2 regions of the Carnobacterium pleistocenium FTR1 genome follow, and region 2 is predicted to be linked to the other one. Evidence: predicted binding sites of a transcription regulator. Region 2 holds the regulator's gene; the other holds the start of a gene.
The links. Region 2 encodes LexA, which represses DNA repair genes until DNA is damaged. Its sites were predicted from a motif close to CNAACANNTGTTNG; they were not measured.
Positions count from the first base shown of each region.

Region 1: purD (phosphoribosylamine--glycine ligase) is a predicted target of LexA. The motif match lies at 2,839-2,852, and genes of this name have one in related genera.

Region 1 covers NZ_JQLQ01000002.1:122,129-129,858, forward strand. The annotation lists gene purM (phosphoribosylformylglycinamidine cyclo-ligase) at 1-374, shown strand, start outside; gene purN (phosphoribosylglycinamide formyltransferase) at 371-961, shown strand; gene purH (bifunctional phosphoribosylaminoimidazolecarboxamide formyltransferase/IMP cyclohydrolase) at 975-2,516, shown strand; gene purD (phosphoribosylamine--glycine ligase) at 2,971-4,242, shown strand; gene BP17_RS00760 (flavocytochrome c) at 4,434-5,942, shown strand; gene BP17_RS00765 (hypothetical protein) at 6,130-6,339, shown strand; gene BP17_RS00770 (AraC family transcriptional regulator) at 6,549-7,529, opposite strand.
Region 2 covers NZ_JQLQ01000002.1:1,505,475-1,513,204, forward strand. The annotation lists gene tkt (transketolase) at 1-1,354, opposite strand, end outside; gene BP17_RS07340 (DUF896 family protein) at 1,490-1,729, opposite strand; gene lexA (transcriptional repressor LexA) at 1,894-2,517, shown strand; gene BP17_RS07350 (ribonuclease HII) at 2,593-3,366, opposite strand; gene ylqF (ribosome biogenesis GTPase YlqF) at 3,377-4,231, opposite strand; gene lepB (signal peptidase I) at 4,299-4,952, opposite strand; gene lepB (signal peptidase I) at 4,980-5,525, opposite strand; gene BP17_RS07370 (S41 family peptidase) at 5,685-7,187, opposite strand; gene deoD (purine-nucleoside phosphorylase) at 7,248-7,730, opposite strand, start outside.

The sequences.
Region 1 (7,730 bases), 1.4 Mb from region 2:
CGAAAATTTACGTAAATGCTTTACTGCCTTTGATAAAAAAACAATTGCTTCATAGTGTTGCCCATATCACAGGAGGCGGATTTATTGAAAATATCCCACGGATGCTTCCTGAAAATGTACAAGCTCAGATTCAATTAGGCAGTTGGCCAGTATTGCCAATTTTTCAAACGATGAAAACGGTTGGTAAGATTCCAGAGTCTGAAATGTATGAAATATTCAACATGGGAATCGGCATGGTCCTTGCTGTTGCTCCTGAAAAAGTAGCTGAAGTACTCGCTATTCTTGCAGAGAATAATGAAAAAGGCTATGTGATTGGTTCGGTAGTTTCAAACGAATCAGAAGAAAAGGTTATTTTGAAAGAGCAGCAACTATGAGAATAGCCGTATTTGCTTCAGGAAATGGGTCTAATTTCCAAGCAATAGCAGAAGCCATTGCCTCCAAACAAGTCGAGGCGACCATTTGTTTCCTATTTTGCGATAATCCGAAAGCTTATGCCATAGAGCGTGCAAAAAAATTGGGTATCCCTTTTACGGTGTTCAGTCCGAAAAATTATATTGATCGCGTAGCCTATGAGACTGAACTATTGAAACAACTTGAACTGAATCAGGTTGATTTGGTTGTATTAGCAGGATACATGAGAATTATTGGACCGACATTGCTAAGGGCATATGTGAATCGTATCTTGAACATCCATCCATCGTTATTGCCTTATTTTCCTGGCAGAAGTAGCATTAAAGATGCATTTGAAGCAAATGAAAAGCAAACAGGTGTAACGGTGCACATTGTTGACGAAGGGGTAGACACTGGACCAATTATCGCACAAGAAAAAGTGGCTATTTTACCTGAAGATACTTTAGACTCTTTGGAGGCAAAAATCCATCAGGTAGAGCACCGTCTTTATCCGCAAGTCATTCAAAAATTGATTGAAAATAAAACCATAAAAAAAGCGAATAAAAATTGAGGAGTGGCGTATAGTGACAAGAGCATTGATCAGCGTTTCAGACAAAGCAGGTATTGTACCATTCGCACAAGCATTAGTGGCACAAGATATCGAAATTATTTCAACTGGTGGAACCAAGAAAGTATTGGAAGAGGCAGGTGTCCCCACAATTTCTGTTGAAGAAGTGACTGGATTCCCAGAAATGATGGACGGTCGGGTCAAAACATTGCATCCCCTTATCCATGGTGGTTTATTGGGGAGACGTGATTTACCCGAACACATGCTAGCAATGGAAAAACACCAAATCATTCCGATTGATTTTGTTGTGGTCAATCTTTATCCATTCAAAGAAACCATCAGTAAAAAGGATGTTACTTTAGAAGAAGCCATTGAAAATATCGATATCGGTGGCCCAAGCATGTTACGCAGTGCGGCTAAAAACTATGCAAGTGTGACTGTTCTGACGGATCCAGCTGATTATAGTAATGTCATCAGTGAATTGGAAGAAACAGGAGCAACGACTCTTAAAACACGTCAAGCTTTAGCTGCAAAAGTCTTCCGCCACACTGCGAGTTATGACGCCTTGATCGCGAACTATTTGACTGCCAGTGTTGGAGAAGCAGAACCTGAAAAATTGACATTGACTTATGATTTGAAACAAAAGTTACGCTACGGTGAAAACGGACATCAAGTGGCTAATTTCTACCAAGAAGCGCTCATTGTACCCTTCTCGATTGCCAATGCTCATCAATTACATGGAAAAGAATTATCATACAATAACATTAAAGATGCGGATGCGGCTATTCGTATCATTCGTGAATTCGATGAACCAGCAGTGGTTGCAGTCAAGCACATGAATCCATGTGGGGTAGGTATTGCTGAAACGATTGAAGAGGCTTTTGATCGCTGTTATGCAGCTGATTCCATCTCTATCTTTGGCGGGATCGTAGTTGCAAATCGTCCATTAGATATTGTGACAGCTGAAAAATTGAGTAAGATGTTCTTAGAGATCGTTCTTGCACCAAGCTATACAGAAGAAGCCTTAGCTATTTTATCAAAGAAAAAAAATATTCGGATCATGACCTTGGATTTCTCAACGGCAAAAGTAGGCGGCAAAGAAGTTGTTTCTGTATTGGGTGGTATATTGGAACAAACACAAGATATCAGTACCGAAGACATACCAGCTAATTGGGAAGTTATGACGGACCGTAAACCAACTGAAGAGGAAATGAACGCTATGGACTTTGCCTGGAAAATCGTTAAGCACGTAAAGAGCAATGCGATCGTGTTGGCAAATAGCAAACAAACTGTTGGAATCGGGGCCGGTCAAATGAACCGTGTCGGATCCGTTAAGATTGCAATCGATCAGGCCGAAGCAAGCAATGCTATCGAAGGTGCTGTATTGGCTAGTGATGCGTTCTTTCCTATGAATGATAGTGTTGAATTCGCAGCGCAACATGGCATCAAAGCAATCATTCAGCCAGGTGGAAGTATCAAAGATAAAGATTCTATTGAAATGGCAAATAAATATGGAATGACCATGATAAAAACAGGTGTGCGTCATTTCAGACATTAAGAAATAAACGAGCATGAGCACAGTTGAAATGCGTATTAGTACGCATTTCATTTGTTTTTACTGGATTTAGTTTCTGGATGCAAATCGGTACTAAACTAAGCCTAAATACAGCAGAAAATGACTAAGGTGTGGTTTGAAACAAGCTTGTTAAGAGTCGAGTAGCCGCAACGAGGGTAGTTCGAGTAACTCAAAGTCGATTTTCCATTTGAGTAACTACAACGAGCGGTAGTTCGAGTAACTCAAAGTGATTTTCCGTTTGAGTAGCTGTAACGAGCGGTAGTTCGAGTAACTCAAAGTCGATTTTTCGTTTCAGTAGCCGCAACGAGCGCTAGTTCGAGTAACTTCGAAATAGAAAATCATTTTGTTTTACTCTATTCTCAGATAGCTTAAAAATCAGACTAGTTATTAGTTTTCAAATACAATTTATTTAATAAAAAATTGGAGGATTTCGCAGATGAAACTTCTTGTTATCGGTAGTGGTGGTCGTGAGCATGCCATCGCCAAAAAATTTACAGAAAGCTCATTAGTAGAAACTGTTTATTGTGCTAAAGGAAATATTGGCATGGAAAAAGATGGGATCCAATTAGTTAACATCGCAGAAAATGATCATCAAGCATTGATTCATTTTGCAAAATCAGAAGAAATTACTTGGACTTTTATTGGGCCAGAAATAGCCCTATTTGAAGGGCTGGCAGATGCCTTCGAGCAAGCTGGATTAAAAGTTTTTGGACCAAGCAAAAAAGCAGCAGACTTAGAGTGTTCAAAACAATTTTCAAAAGATTTGATGAAAAAATATGCGATTCCTACTGCTGCTTATGAAATATTCGAAGACCATGATGCAGCTTTGGCTTATGTGGAAGAACAAGGCGTACCCATTGTCATCAAAGCAGATGGTTTAGCTGCCGGAAAAGGGGTAGTCGTTGCGATGACTCTGACGGAAGCAACGAATGCTTTAAGCGAGATGTTAGTAGATGGAAAATACGCAGCAGGCAAACCGAAAGTTGTGATCGAAGAATATCTCGAAGGTGAAGAGTTCTCTTTGTTTGCTCTTGTAAATGGCTCGAAATACTATTATACCGGAGTTGCCCAAGATCACAAACGGGCTTATGATGGAGATAAAGGACCGAACACGGGTGGTATGGGAGCCTATTCTCCAGTACCTCAAGTTTCTGAATCCTTGATCCAAGAAGTGTTGGAAACAGTTATAAAACCAACTGTTAATGCGATGGTTGCTGAAGGACGTCCTTTCAAAGGAGTCATCTACGCTGGATTGATCATGACCAAAAAAGGGCTGCGGGTCATCGAGTTTAATGCTCGATTTGGGGATCCTGAGACCCAAGTCATTTTGAACCAGCTGGATTCTGACTTGGCACAAATAATTGATGATATCTTGAATGAAAAAGATCCCGATATCAAACTACACACGGACCGCTACACATTGGGTGTTGTTGTTGCAGCTGAAGGTTACCCAGGAAAAATGGTAACCGATATCCCCTTGCCGCAACTGAATGTAGAAGGTTCAGGTTGTACTATTTACAATGCAGGCATGAAGAAAAAGAAAGGCAGTTTCGTTTCTGATGGAGGCCGGATTTTATTTGTTGCAGCACAAGGTTCAACCCTGCAAGAAGCGCAAGACAAGGCTTACCTTTATTTAACTGATAATCCAATAGCGCAAACATTTTATCGTTTTGATATTGGAGAAAAAGCCATTCAGTTTACCAAATAAGGACCTTGAAAAAAGGAGCCAGTTGCTAAATGTTTACTACTTTGATTCTTTTTTCTGAATTTTCTATAAGGGTTGTAAGAGTAACAGAGAATAGATTTTAAAACTCATAGATTATTTTTTCTATAAATGATAGGATAGAGTGAATAATTTGTGAATGATAAAGTGTATTGTTTATCTTTAAGGAGGAAATGATGAAAAAAAAGTTTTTTTGGTATGTTACATTCGTGTCTTGTACTGGTATTTTTCTAGCGTCCTACAAAACAGTTGAAAAAAACAAACAATCAAAAATTAAAGAAATTAAAGTTAAATCAAATACGTCAGAACAGACGTATGCTGATGTGAATGAGTTGAAAGAAAAATATGATATCATTATTATTGGCGCAAGTGGTGCGGGATTGACTGCAGCTATTGAAGCAAAAGATGCGGGACTGAATCCGGTTATCTTAGAGAAAATGCCGACTGCTGGAGGAAATACAGTGAAGTCATCAAGTGGGATGAATGCTTCAAACACTAAGTTCCAAAAAGCTGAAGGCATAAAAGATAGCAATGATGCTTTTTATGAGGAAATTTTAGCGGGCGGTCATGGGACAAATGATAAAGAATTGTTGCGTTATTTTGTGGATCACTCTGCCGCAGCGATCGATTGGTTAGACAAGAATGGCATCACGTTATCTAATTTAACAATAACTGGTGGTATGAAGCAAAAAAGAACCCATCGTCCAGCTGATGGTTCGGCAATTGGAAGTTATTTGATCAAAGGCTTATTAAAAGCTGTCCATAAACGAAACATTCCAATACTGGTAAATGCAGCTGTCATAGCTATCAATAAAAATGAGAATAAAGTTAATGAAGTAACTATTGAAATCAATGGATCAGAACCTAAAACGCTGACAGGTAAAGCAATCATAGTTGCTACTGGGGGATTTGGGGCAAGTAAAAAGATGATTGAAAAATTTAGACCAGATTTAAAAGGATATATAACGACTAATCAAAAAGGCAGTACTGGCGACGGCATCAACATGATTGAAAAGCTAGGTGGACAAGCGATTGATATGGATCAAATCCAAATTCATCCAACAGTTCAGCAAGAGGAAGGAATCTTAATAGGCGAAGTCGTTCGTGGCGAAGGAGCCATTCTAGTCAATCAAGCGGGAAATCGTTTTATTGATGAGTTAAATACGCGGGATAAAGTTTCTGCAGCCATTACTGATTTACCAGAAAAATCAGCTTATTTGATTTTTGATCAAGGGGTGCGTGACCGTGCAAAAGCCATCGAATTTTATGATAAAAAAGGGTATGTTAGCAGCGGTGGAGATCTAAGAGAGTTAGCAGAGAAAATCAATATAGAAGGCAGTCAATTACATAAAACGGTTGTCACGTGGAACGAAAGCATAGCTAATCAAGTAGACCAAGAATTTAATCGTGCCACTGCAATGGAAAACGACTTAACTAAACCAAGTTATTTTGCCATAAAAATTGCTCCTGGGATTCATTATACAATGGGAGGCATTAAAGCAAATACTCAAGCAGAGGTTTTGAATAAAGAAAACCAGCCAATTGAAGGGTTATATGCTGCAGGCGAGTTGGTTGGAGGGTTACATGGAAACAATCGTATTGGTGGAAACTCGGTAGCCGAAATTATTGTCTTTGGTCGCCAAGCTGGCCAGCAAGCAGCTGAATTTGTAAAAAAACACTATTAAAAATTAAACTCGATAAGGTTTTATTTAGATAAGAAAGAAATAACTGCAAAAGTGATAGAAGAATACTTCGTCTTTTTAATTGTGTCTAATCATGTTATAATGAAGAGCTTAAGGAAACGAAGGCTTTTAATTAGAACGGATGCCAAGTAAGCCTCCGACTAGCGCTAAAATATGGAGGTGTAAGAGAATGAAAAAACATTGGACTATTGATACTATTCAAGAATTTGTTTCAAAAAATTCAGATAGTAAGTTATTAACGACAGAATATCATGGTTTTTCGCAAAAGCTACAATTTGAATGTGCGTGTGGCAATCATTTTGAAAAATCATTTACGAAATTTAAAAATAAAAATCAACGTAAGTGTGAAGTTTGCCAACCTCTAAAAACGGCACTTTAAACCTAAAACAAATTAAAAAAAGTGTCAATTTCTCTTAAGAGAAGTTGATACTTTTTTTTGGTTATTTAACAAATGATGTCGATGTTCCAAAGGAGATTTTTTTTGAAATGAACGAACGAATTTGCTTGTGTAGCGTTAGAGTACTGCTCAGAATTCTTGATTCTTAATAGGACTACAGGCAATCATTATTTTTCAGAAATTAAAAGAGCTCACCTTAAATTTCTAACTTTATTTGGGGTAGTCTTAAAATATTCTCGATATTTTTTGTAAAATTGTGTTTTATTAAAATACCCAACATATTCTGCAATTGATTCAATATTTGCATTTGTTGAAAGAATTAATTGGTGTGCTTCTTTTAAACGTTGCTGAGTGACTAATTCTTTGAAATTTTTACCCGTCTTTTCTTTGATTAAGTTTGATAAATAATTTTTATTGTAACCTAATTCAGCTGCTAAACCGGATAAAGTGATGTCTCGATAGTTTCTTTCAATTTTTTGAAGCACTATTAGAGGTAAATCAAAGTTGGTAATACTATCATAAATTTTAGAGAGTTGTGAATGATAAACTTGAGATAGTTGTAAAAAGAGAACTTGAGAGTAGGAATTTAATATTTCTTTTGTCAAACGATGTTGAGAAAAAAACTCAATAATCATTTGTTCAAAGGTTATTTGTATTTCTGGATAATTATTAATATCTAAGATCAAAAAGTTATCTTGATAACCTGATCCTAAAATAGCGCTCATTAAAAAATTGTAAGTAAGACCGGAACTTTGGCTATCAATATTTTTAAGCATGTCAATGCTCATATCGCTTGTGTGGAATAAAAAATTGATTAACAAATCATTTTCACCTAATGGCTGTAATTCATGTTCACTATTAGTATCTAAAAGAAGTATTTGTTTTTCTTTCAAAATAATTTTTTCTCCATTGACTATTTGATTAGATTGGCCAGAAAGCATGTAATTGAACTCTAAAAATTGATGAGAATGTAATGGATAAGAGGCGAATCTACGATGTTTTCTAATAATAATACTTTGTGAATCATAAAACAAGTTTTCGCGAATAACTAAAGGTGAAAGCTCATTTATTTCATTTTCTTCTATAAATTCCTCAATGAAAATTCCTGTTTCTTTCTGTTTGATTTCTAATTTATCTAATGGTAAGAAAAATTTTTCAATGCTATTTTTCATTAACAACACATCCTGTAAAATTGATAGTTTAAGTATAACTTATTGATATTGTTTGTCAATTGTAAGCGTTCTATACTATTAATATACCAAATATATAAAACGAATACGGAATAGAATACGCTTTTTATCAATGGATATAGACTATTGAAAAGAATTTCACTGTAATTAGTAAGTTGAGTTTTTTATAGGATAGTATCTGTC
Region 2 (7,730 bases):
CTGCTAAACGAACAGCCGCACGCAAGTAATCAGTAAATACGAAGAATGTTCCACCATACGTTCTAGTACCACCATGTAAGACAATTCCGTTCATAGCAGCTGTCATACCAAACTCACGAACACCATACCATATATTTCTTCCGTCATATTGACCAGCTTGGAAATCTTTTTCATCTGATATCATTGTATTATTTGATGAAGACAAATCAGCAGAACCGCCCCATAAATAAGGAACTCTTTTTGCAATTGCATTTAGAGCTTGGCTGCTTGTAACACGAGAAGCTAATGCTTTATCTTCAACATCATAAGATGGCAAGTCAGCGTCCCAATTTGCTGGTAATTCATTACTTAGAGCTAATTCAAATTGTTCAGCTAATTCTGGATATTCAGCATGGTAATCTTCAAATGCTGTTTTCCATTCTTCTTCAGCTTTAGCACCTTTTTCTACCATTGTTTCTTTAAAACGATCCGCTACTTCAGTAGGAACGAAGAAGTCGACATTTTCCCATCCGTAAGCCTTTTTAGCAGCTGTAATTCCTTCTGCTCCAATTGGTGCACCATGGACTTTATGTGTTCCTGCGTTAGGAGCACCAAAACCAATAACTGTTTTAACTTCGATTAAAGTAGGTTTTTTTGTTTCAGCTTTTGCAGCTTTGATTGCTGCGTTGATTTCTTCTAAATCATTACCATCTTTGACAAGAATATGTTGCCAACCATAAGCTTCAAACCGTTGTCCAACATTTTCAGTAAATGCTTTAGATGTTGGTCCATCTAGAGAAATATCATTTGAATCATAAAGAACAATAAATTTTCCGAGCTCCAAATGAGCAGCTAAGCTTGCAGATTCGGCTGAAACACCTTCCATTAAATCACCATCTCCACATAGAGCATAGGTGTGATGATCAACGATGGTGTGGCCCTTTTTATTATAAGTGGCAGCTAAGTGAGCTTCTGCCATTGCCATCCCAACGCCATTTGCAATTCCTTGTCCTAAAGGACCAGTCGTTGCTTCTACCCCATCTGTATGATTTACTTCTGGATGTCCAGGAGTTTTACTATCCCATTGGCGGAATTGTTTTAAATCATCAATTTTCACGTCATATCCAGCTAAATGTAATAAACTGTAAAGTAACATTGAACCATGCCCAGCTGATAAAACAAAACGGTCACGGTCGAACCATTTCGCATTTTTTGGATTTACTTTTAATTGTTTTGTCCACAATGTGTAAGCCATTGGTGCAGCTCCCATAGGTAACCCTGGATGTCCCGAATTGGCTTTTTGTATACCATCCATACTTAGTGTTCTAATTGTAGCTACTGCTAATTGATCTGTGTTATCAAACAAAAAAATCATCCTTTCGATTTGAACTCTCTTTTAATACTCCTTTAGTTTACTATTATTCCAGATTAAGTGCAACGCTTTCACGAAACGATTGTTAACGATTGGGAGTATCTAATACTTATCACATTCAAGAACATTTATTTGTTCTTATCTGCCATGAAGGCCTTTTTCTTTTTGTATTTCTTTCAATTTTTCAGGAGTTACATCATTGCCCTCTTCATCAACTATTTTCACACCCTCAATTGTGTTTTTCATTCCACCTCTAAAAGCTTCAATATAAGCATCACGAAGTTTTTTTTGTTCGACTTGTTCTTGGATGGTTAAGCCTTTTGTTTTCGATTTATTAGCTAAAGCATTTATTCTTTCAATTTGTTCTTTTGGCAACATCTAATCACTCCAACATTATTTTTATTTTCTTGTTCAATTGTAACAAACTTCTTTAAAAAAAACATTCTTTTATCCTCTTTATCTACGAACGTTTGTTTGATTTGTTATACCATATATGGTAATCTTAAAATGATAAAAAAAGAAACGAGGTGTTTATATCTATTATGAGTAAAAATCCAGAATCAAGACAAGTCGAGGTCTTGCAATATATCTATAGTCAAGTTAAATTGAAGGGATACCCTCCAACTGTTAGAGAAATTGGAACTGCTGTCTCATTATCTTCAACCTCAACAGTACATGGGCATCTTTCTCGCTTAGAAAAAAATGGTTATATTCAACGAGACCCTAGTAAACCACGAGCAATTGAATTAACAGCATTAGGTTTAAGTAAATTAGGTATTGCGTTAGATAAAATTCCTTTATTAGGAACTGTAACAGCCGGCGAACCTATTTTAGCAGTAGAAGAAGCAACAGATTATTTCCCACTTCCACCAAATTTACAATTTGAAAATGAATCCCTATTTATGTTGACCATACGAGGAGAAAGTATGATCAACGCAGGTATTTTTGATGGCGATGAGGTTATTATTCGCAAGCAAGGCACAGCTAATAATGGCGATATTGTCATCGCTATGACTGTTGATGATGAAGCGACTTGTAAAAGATTTTATAAAGAAAAAGATCATTATCGATTACAACCTGAAAATGATACAATGAATCCTATCCTACTTAACGAAGTCAGCATTTTAGGTAAAGTCATTGGTTTATATCGTAGCCATATCCAATAACAAAAAACGAATGAATAGGAGCATACTCCTGTTCATTCGTTTTTTGTTTTTATTTTGGTGATTTAAAGAGTTTTATTACTGTAGCATTTTTTTTACGGGAGCAAATGTTTTCCTATGGATTGGGCATACCCCATGTTTTTCTAAGCCTTCTAAATGCACTTTAGTTCCATAACCGGCATTTTCAGAAAAACCGTATCCAGGATATACCTCGTCGTAGTCAGCCATCATTCTATCTCTTGTTACTTTGGCAATGATACTGGCCGCAGCGATAGACAAACTTTTGGCGTCTCCTTTAATAAAACTTTCTTGAGGTATACTGGTAGGCAAATGCATGGCGTCAATCAATAGCTGTTCAGGTTGTTGGGGCAACTGCTGAACGGCCTCGATCATTGCTAATTTAGTTGCCTGATATATATTTACTTCATCAACCACTTGGTGATTTTTTATACCAATACCAATAGCTATAGCTGATTCTTTTATTTGGTCGAATAATAATTCTCGTTTTGTACTAGATAATTGCTTAGAATCATTGATCCCTAACACAGCAAAATCAATTGGTAATATAACAGCAGCAGCCACAACTGGTCCAGCTAATGGCCCTCTTCCTACTTCATCAATTCCAGCAATGTATTGTGTTCCCTTTTCCCAAAAATAGTGCTCGATTTGGAGCATTTCTTGTTGTTTTTCAAGAATCAATTGCTGTTTTTTTAACTGATTTTCCCAAGTGTGATAAGCTTTTACCACGCCTTTACGTGAATCATTCATGATTTGAGCCAATCGTTCATCCGCCGGGTCAGTGATTGTTGTTAAAAGTTTTTTAATTGCCAAAATAGTTACTGGTTTTTCCACTCTTGTTCTCCTATTCTTTAGGTAAAGAAACCGGAGCAATATCTAATGTGAATCGTCCTGCTTTACCACTTCTAATTTCATAGATCAACATTTCTGCTGCGCGGCTGTAGTCTTCTCGAAAACCTCTTCGTTCACTAATCAGCATTAATAGTTCAGGTGTTCCTAATTCTAATTCTTCTTTAGTTAGAAGGAATCGTTTAGCAAATGTTTCTGGATAATAAGTTTTCATTATACCGATTCCATACATCGCAACTTCATCCATTTGTAAAATGGTATCTTTGATTGCACCTGTCAATGCTAATTTTTCGCCGACTGCTGGGTCTTCAAATTTTGGCCAAAGAATACCTGGGGTATCGAGTAATTCCAATTCTTTGCCTAGTTTTAGCCATTGTTGTGCTTTTGTCACTCCCGGTTTATTCCCTGTTATGGCAACATTTTTCTTTATAAAACGATTGATCAAGGTCGATTTCCCAACGTTAGGAATCCCAATGCTCATTGCTCGAATTGCACGAGGCTTAATACCTTTAGCAGCTCTTCGATCAAATTTAGGTTGCAAAAGTTCTTTTGCTTTTTCCATAAGTTGTTTCATGCCCTTACCTTCTTGCGCAACAATAGGGACCGCTGCTATTCCTTGCTCATTAAAATACGCTACCCATTTTTTTGTTTGAATAGGATCAGCTAAGTCACTTTTATTTAGAATAATGACTCTAGGTTTTTCACCGATTATTTCATCTAGTATTGGATTACGACTTGATAGTGGAATTCTTGCATCCACTAGTTCAAATATAATATCTACTAGTTTTATTTTTTCTGTTACTTGGCGTCTCGCTTTTGCCATATGTCCTGGAAACCATTGAATGTTCATACTTTTTCACCTTTCTATTTACACAAAAAAAGAACAGCTTGCTTAAAGTCTTTTTCTTATTTCTTTTTTAATCGTTATCGATAGAACCAATTTCTCTAAGGGGCCAAATACGTAGAGAAGCTGTTCCACTTACAGTTGCAGCATCTACGAACCCAAAAATACGACTATCTTTTGAATTTTGACGGTTATCTCCCATAACAAAGTATTTTCCTTCAGGAACCGTTTCTACACCTGTTTTAGATGCTAATGAAAAGTCTTCTGTAAAGTTGCCTCCGATAGCCATTTCCTCAATGGAGCTTTGCAAATAATCTTCCTCAACGGGTTCTTCATTGATGTATAAAGTGTCGTCTTGATAACGAATAGAGTCTCCTGGAAGACCGATAATGCGTTTAATATACTGTTTTTCAGGCTCATCCGGAGCAGGGAAAACAACGATATCAAACCGTTCTATATTATTGATTTTATTTAAGATCAAGCGATCCTGATCTTCTAAAGTAGGAACCATCGACTCGCCATCTACACTTACTGGAGCGAATAAAAAGTTTCGAATAAGAAAAAAAATAATCAATGCTACTACACAATATAGTAGCGTACTTAAAATTTCACTTCCAAGACTTTTATTTTCTTTGCGTTTTTGACTTGAAGAAGAATGACGTGACTTTCTAGGCTCAAAAGATCTTTCTGGTTGATTTCGACCATCAGAAAAATTAATTTTACTCAACTGCTTTCCCCTACTTTCTTTATTTAATTATTGGACATTTTCTATGCGATTAAAAGGGTAGTAGGTAAAGGAAGTTTCTCCAATAATCGAATCTAGTGGAATATTTCCAAAGTACCGGCTATCATTACTTGATCTACGATTGTCACCTAACACAAAATATTCATCTGCTGGTATCGTCTGAGCACCGGTCAATTCTTCTAGAGTAAAATCAGAAGTCCAAACCCCTCCAGCGTTATTAACTAAATCGTTGTCTAAAAAATCTTCTTCAATTTTCTTATCATTTATATAGAGCTGATCATTTTCATATCGGATTTTCTCTCCTGGCAAACCAATCACTCTTTTTACAAGAGTCCGGTTTGACGAATCGTGAAATACAACTAGATCGAATCTTTCTATAGCATATATTGTTTCGACAATAATTTGATCATCTGGTTGAAAGGTTGGTATCATAGATGAACCTTCAATGGTCATAGGAATAAAGATAAAATTTCGCAATAAAATAGTGATCGATCCAGCTAATACTATTGCCTTAAACCATTTCCAAGAAAACTCCTTCCAGGACTCTTTCCACATATCATTCGCTCCAAACCAATCTATTTGTTCTATCATACAAGAAAATTTTAAAAATACCTACTTATTTAAAGCCGAACTTACTAAGGAAGAGAGATAGAAAATTCCTACCTCTCTTCCTTAGTAAGTTTAACCGGTTCTAGTTTGTAAAACATTCGTTTCTTAATTGCTAGATTCAGCTGATTGCAACTCTTTTATCGCTGCTTCATATTGCGTATCATTTTCATCAATCAGCTCTCTTAAAGATTCAACCAATTGAGTAGCTGTCTCACCTGTTACTACACCATCGATAGGTAAATCTTTGTCTGTTTGAAATTGTTGAACGGCTTCTTGAGTTGATTTGTCAAAATATCCATCGCTATTTCCTACAGAGTAATCTAGGGCATCGAGCACCTTTTCTAAGTTTTCAACTTCTTCAGAAACATCTTCTAATTGATAAGATTTTGAACTATCAATGATCAATAAATTTGCATATTCTGGTAAAGCCACTTCGATAGTAGGCATAATTCCTTCTTCATTTATCCATTTACCACTTGGTGTCAACCATTTTGCAATCGTTATCTTCAATTCACTGCTATCCTCAAATGGCGCTACATTTTGGACCGTTCCTTTACCAAATGTTTGCGTTCCGATTAGTTTGATATTACCAGATTCGTTAACTGCACCTGCTAAAATTTCAGAGGCACTAGCACTTCCTTCATTCACTAATAAAACAGATGGCTCAGTAACTTTAAAATCACCCATTGTAGCGTCATCAGCAACAATTGGAACAGGTTCTTGATCTTTTTCCTGAGTTTGTAAAATAGTATCCCCATCTTCTAAAAACAGATTAGAAATATTTAACCCTGCGTCTAATAAACCGCCCGGATTTTGTCGGACGTCAAATACAAAGGACTCCGCACCTTGCTCCCTTAAATCTTCTATAGCAGCCACTAGATCATCGTACGTCGGTGAAGAAAAGCTAGTGATGGCAATATATCCAATTGTTGGGTCTGCTTCGTCTAGCTGATAAACAACTGTTTCCACAGGAATCGTATCGCGAATTACTTTCACTTCGAAAGTGGACTCGCCACGTCTAATAGTCAAGGTAACTTCAGAACCTTTCTCCCCTCGAATATGCGAGACAGCCTCATTTAAATTCATACCCGTTAATTCTTGATCATCAGCTTTTAAAATAATATCGTTCGGTTGTAATCCGGCTTGTTCGGCTGGTGATTCGGCAATAGGAGAAACAATCATAACATTATCTCCTTGCATCATCACTTCTGCACCGATTCCTTCAAAAGATGCTGAAATACTTTCATCTAAGGAAGATGATTCTTCTACGTCAAGGTATTGTGTATATGGATCTCCAACAGCTTCGGTCATACCAGTAATGGCACCTTCAATTAAGGTTTCTTCTTCAACGCCTTGATAATAATCCGTCATCAAAGTATCATAAACTGCCTGTATTTTTTCAAAATCTTCTGCATTTATTTCTACACTAGCTTCTGAAGATTCTGAAGAACTTAATTGATTTTGAACCTGTCCGTCTGTATCATCATTGGCATTCAAAACAGCAACGGTCCCACCAATTGAAAGTGCAGCAACGATTAGGAGAGAAGCGCCATAAGTCCAAGGTTTGATTCCTTTTTGTTTCTTTTCTTTTTTTGGTTCATTCTCCAATTTCAAGGTTCCTCTCTGCTTTCAATTTGACCCAAGATTCATGCTTATTTAACCATTTAGTTAGAATTTTAAAGCTGTTTCCAACGCAACGACCATCATATCATTAAATGTTTTTTCACGTTCATCGGAAGACGTTTCTTCTCCCGTAATCAGATGATCGCTTATCGTTAAAATAGCTAAAGCGCGACGGTTATATTTAGCTGCTACTGTATATAAACCAGCTGCTTCCATTTCAGTAGCTAATACGCCATAATCAGCCAATTTCTTTTTATCTAGTTCAGTATTGTAAAAGCGGTCAGCGGATAAGACATTTCCTACTCTAACTTTCATGCCTTTTTCGATCGAAATCTCATATGCTGTTCTTAGTAAATCAAAATCAGCAATTGGAGCAAATTGAACTTGATTATCAAATGTATTTTTTACAATAGCTGAATCAGTTGTCGCACCTTGAGCTAAGATGACATCACGCACTTTAACATCTTTTTGCATCCCGCCAGCAGTTCCTACGCGTATTAAATTTTTCACATTATAACCCGTAATCAA